One region of the Paenibacillus sp. GYB006 genome, then DNA from elsewhere that is predicted to be linked to it. Evidence: riboswitches for the same ligand, from Rfam matches in the RefSeq annotation. Region 1 holds a riboswitch; the other holds the start of a gene.
The links. A riboswitch is a leader RNA that binds a small molecule or an ion and turns the genes downstream of it on or off. The one in region 1 is predicted to bind cyclic di-AMP.
Positions count from the first base shown of each region.

Region 1 (2,395 bases):
CTGCTCGGCTTCTTCACATGCACGTTGTATGAGCAGTTCACCAAAAAGCATCATCCTCTTTCATTGAGGAAACGTTCCTCTGAACAGCAATAAACAGTTTTTAAAAAGAAATTTATTAGGCTGAATTTTCGTCTTCTTGACCCGAATTCTAAAGTGAATAAAAAGACGTAAAGTAGAGTCTCCTTTTATTATTCTCCTCCTTCAATAAATGCTTGCTATATAGCTGAATTCTCTCTGTTTATAGTTTGTCTAATACAACGTTTAAAATGACGTAAAAGCACATGAAAAATTCAGTGATTATCCAATATTTAAACCTAGTTAAAACAATTGATAATCACCAAAAATACTCATAACTGGTTTGACATTTCCAAAATATCCCTTTATTATGGACTCACGCTTAGTTTTCAGGAAGCACTTTCTGGAGAGCGGGGGAACCAGTTTTCAGGGGCGAGTCACATGAATCCATGTGTAGGGTACCATCTTACCCGAGTCCGTCAGCTAACCTCGTCAGCAGTGGATGGGTCCTTTAATACATACATAATAAATTCACATAACAAAGGCCCTTTATTCATTAATTATAGGGGCCTTTGTCTTTGTTTACTGACCCCCCTGCTGGCGGAGCTATGTCTTCATCCCCTGTTTGGAGGTCTTTTTTCGTTTACTGAGGCAATGCTTTCCAAGGGTACTTATTTTGACAAGTGAAGATGTGCTTGAGTTGGAGGGGAGGTACGGAGCACACTTGGGTCAAGTTTTCTGTTTCAAGTAAGCAGATAAAGACATTTTCGAGCATTAAATCCAAGTAAAAATGTATGTTTACTTGGTGTATTAGTTGTGTCATTTTTTAAAATCTAGAAACGGAGAAAGGTTGTGGAATGCTTGAGAAAAGTTTTTGTTCTAGTGATGTCCTTGATCTTCGTAATATCTCTAGCGGCATGTAGTGGAAGTGGAAGTCCGCTGGACGAGGCGATCGAGAGAGGTTATATCACCGTAGGATTTGCAAATGAAAAGCCATACGCATACAAAGAGGCTGATGGAACACTAACAGGAGAAGCCGTTGAAATAGCCCGTGTAATTCTAGAGCGGCTCGGCGTGAAGGAGATGAGAGGTGAGCTGACAGAGTTTGGTTCATTAGTAGCCGGCTTGCAAGCTAAAAGGTTTGATCTTATTACAGCGGGAATGTTTATTAATCCTAATCGCTGTTCTGCAGTCTTATTCGCGGACCCGGAGTATAGCATTGGAGAAGCACTTGCAGTTAAGCAGGGGAATCCGCTAGAACTTGTAAGTTACGAAGGTATCGCGAGTAACGGGGAAGCAAAAGTCGCTGTCATGACTGGTGCCGTTGAAATCGAGTATTTAGAAAAGTCTGGTATTCCCTCGGATCGCATTATTCAAGTTCCTGACCAAGCTTCAGCTATAAGCGCACTTCAAGCTGACCGGGTGCAGGCTATAACGATGACGGGGCCATCACTTCAGGCAATGCTCGAATCGGCCAATGATAATAAAATTGAGCGTGTTGCTGACTTCACCCAACCTACAGTTGATGGTGAGAGTGTTCGCGGATATGGGGCGACAGCTTTTCGTCAAGCAGACACTGAATTTCAAGAGGCATATAATGCAGAGCTTCAAAAAATGAAAGACTCAGGCGAGTTACTCGAAATATTGCAAAAGTTTGGATTCACAGAGGATGAGCTTCCAGGCGATATGACAGCTGCTGCGCTTTGCGGAGAATAACATGCCGAATTCATGGATTGATTTTCTTCCTTCGTTATTAAAAGGAGCGGAAATCACGATCTTGGTTGCTTTTTTCTCATCCATATTAGCAATCATCGTGTCCTTTATTGCCGGTTTACTCAGGCTATCGAAACTTTGGATTCTACGTACCATTTCAGCGATTTATGTTGAGGTCTTTCGCGGAACTTCCCTGCTGGTTCAATTATTCTGGTTATACTTTGCTCTTCCATTTATCGGTATTGAACTTCCGAAGATGTTAGCAGCTATTCTTGCCATAGGACTTAACTTCGGAGCATACGGATCAGAAATCGTCCGAAGCGCAGTGCTTGCAGTTCCGAAAGGACAGACGGAGGCTGCTATAGCACTAAATATGAAACCCTGGCAAAGGTTATCTCATGTCATTCTTCCTCAAGCTTCACTACAAATGCTGCCGTCTTTCGGGAACCAGATGGTGGAATTGATTAAGTCAACCTCTCTCGTCTATTTCATTACGATGGCAGATCTCACCTATCAGGCGATGGTGCTTCGCAATAACTATATCTCCTTTACAACGGAGATCTTGGTGCTGCTTCTGCTGATGTATTTTGTTATAGCTACACTTGTTTCTATTGCTGTTCGGTTACTTGAACGGAAATTGACAACGGGGAGGCTATAACAAATGTGG
Region 1 is NZ_JARBDA010000004.1:3,089-5,483, forward strand. Features, by position in the region: gene PV403_RS11090 (hypothetical protein) at 1-54, opposite strand, end outside; cyclic di-AMP (ydaO/yuaA leader) riboswitch at 385-528, shown strand; gene ehuB (ectoine/hydroxyectoine ABC transporter substrate-binding protein EhuB) at 877-1,731, shown strand; gene ehuC (ectoine/hydroxyectoine ABC transporter permease subunit EhuC) at 1,733-2,386, shown strand; gene ehuD (ectoine/hydroxyectoine ABC transporter permease subunit EhuD) at 2,390-2,395, shown strand, end outside.

Region 2 (2,395 bases), on a different contig from region 1:
ACGGCAAGGATGCAAATATTATCTACAATCTTACGTATAAGGAACCTATAGAATGGGTCATGGTAGACCCTTCCTACTCGATCGCCATTGAGAACAAGCATATTAATAACTATATGAGCGCTGAAGTAGAAGAAGAAATACAGACTCGGTTTAATATCAGTATTACGAAACTGATTGAAACCCTGCTTGGAAGTCTGTCATGGTGAGGTGGAGTCGATGAAAGTTTATGTATCAGAAGGATTCAAATCTATGAGAGAGCATTATTTTGTCGTATTGTTTCTTTTTATATACCAGCTGGTCTGGGGAATGTTTCTTTATAAGATTGTTTCTTCTGCTGTGGTTCCTCTGTTGATGCGCTATCCGGATCCTCCGCCTCATGAGCTCAGTAAGGTGCTGTTTTGGATGGAAGGTCAGCTTAGTTTATCGGTAAGCCCGCTAGTTCATCAGTACGCCTGGCTGCTATTCCTTATGTTCCTCATTCGAATGCTAATGACCCCGCTCATTCGGGCAGGTTTACTTCACAGTCTGCATGAACAAGGGAATACAGCAAAAGGTCTGGCTTTCTTTCAGGGCATTAAGAAACACTGGAAAAAAACATCTCTTCTTTATTTTATAGAAATCATCCTATTACTCATCCCTGCTTACTGGATTGTTCCTGTTATTCTCCCTAATCTTATTACAGCTATTTATAATCTGCCTGTTCTTACCAAAATCATTCCTTACCTTCTCTTGTGGATGATCTACGGCTATGCGATAAAGCAGCTGCTGCTTTACTGTCAGATTGGACTCATTGGAAAACGCAGCGGCTCTGTATCGATATGGATCTGTATCCGGTATGCCGTTCCCGTCACCTTGGTCTCCCTTTTGCTCGGCTTCATTACGCTAGCCATATTTGGTTCATTCACAGCTGTCTCCTTAATTTGGACGGGACTTCTAGCTCTGATTCTACAGCAATCCTATCATCTCATTCGATCCATTATGAATGTGTGGAAAATCAGCGCTCACTTCAGTCTCTGGAATTCAAAAACCAGCTCTGATAACTCCTGAAGTTAGCATGAATTACTTCTTACAAAAAGATAAGCCTAGCTCATTATCGTATGAGTCAGGCTTATTTTGTATTTTTTCCCTGAAAACGATTGCCAAATTTACACATATTCTGTTACAATAAGCCCAGAACATGTTGTGACAACTTTGTAATCTATTGTAACTAAATTGATCAAGCTTTTATTACATAATCATTTGATTGTTTTATGAATTGGAAATACATACGTCTTCACAGGTACATATCATCAGATACGCCAAATTCCTGGTACCTGGGAAGCGGGGGAACCATATTACGGGTGAATTGATCTCGCAACAGAGTGGTCATAGGGGAACCTTCTACCGAATCCTTAAGCTAACCTCGCAGGCATTGGAAGGAGTTTATTTTTTTGAAAAAGACATTAACTGCTGCAGCGCTAAGCCTAGCAATCGCATTATCCATTGGAACAGGGAGTGCATTTGCTGACTCCAAGATGGACAAGGTAATTGAAAGCGTTCAGGGAACAGATTATAAATACGGTGGAACTACACTTAGTGGTTTTGATTGTTCTGGTTTCACGATGTATGTATTCGAGAAGCTTGGGATCGAATTGCCAAGACAATCCGGTTCACAATTCAACATGGGTAAAGAAGTCTCTCTTTCTGATATTAGAACGGGCGATCTTGTATTCTTTAACACCAGCGGTAAAGGGGTATCCCATGTAGGAATTTTTGTTGGAGACGGTAAGTTTGCACATGCTTCTTCCTCTAAAGGTGTGACCATCAGTAAGCTTGACGAAAACTATTATGCAAAGCGTTATGTAGGTGCAAAGCGAATTATGAGTACAGAACAATTTGAAACAGCTACTATTGAGTAGTATTACAATATCATTACCCTAAGAACTCGACCTTGACTACTTTTTTTTAAAAAGTAATGAGGTTCGAGTTTTTTGTTTTCCCTACTACACACCATCGCTTGCCTTGCCTCTCTCTTACCCTGTAGAGTGTTAGGAAAGATAAATTTCAGATAAAGGAGTGATCCTATGACACAGGCGACCCCTATTTTCCGAGTCATGCCGATGACCGAAGAGCAAGCTGCGGAGATTAGTACCTGGAAGTACGACCCTCCCTATAATATATACGGCTGGCTGCCTTGGGATCAGATGAAAGCTTTAGAGATTGAGTTTGGAGACCCCGTGCTAAGAGCACAGCAATATGTATCTGTAGTAAGGGATCAAGAGATGCCTGCGCTATGCGGTTTTGCTCAACTTTTTCCTATGGAAGGAGTCACTCGCCTTGGTTTAGGTATGCGGCCCTCTTTGTGTGGCAATGGTTACGGCCAAGCCTTTGTGTCTTCTGTTGTACATGAGGCTCG
Region 2 is NZ_JARBDA010000021.1:28,589-30,983, forward strand. Features, by position in the region: gene PV403_RS22775 (M1 family metallopeptidase) at 1-206, shown strand, start outside; gene PV403_RS22780 (hypothetical protein) at 217-1,047, shown strand; cyclic di-AMP (ydaO/yuaA leader) riboswitch at 1,287-1,426, shown strand; gene PV403_RS22785 (C40 family peptidase) at 1,431-1,898, shown strand; gene PV403_RS22790 (GNAT family N-acetyltransferase) at 2,064-2,395, shown strand, end outside.
Region 2: it holds a riboswitch for cyclic di-AMP, as region 1 does, so the genes downstream of both, PV403_RS22785 (C40 family peptidase) here and ehuB (ectoine/hydroxyectoine ABC transporter substrate-binding protein EhuB) in region 1, are expected to answer to the same signal.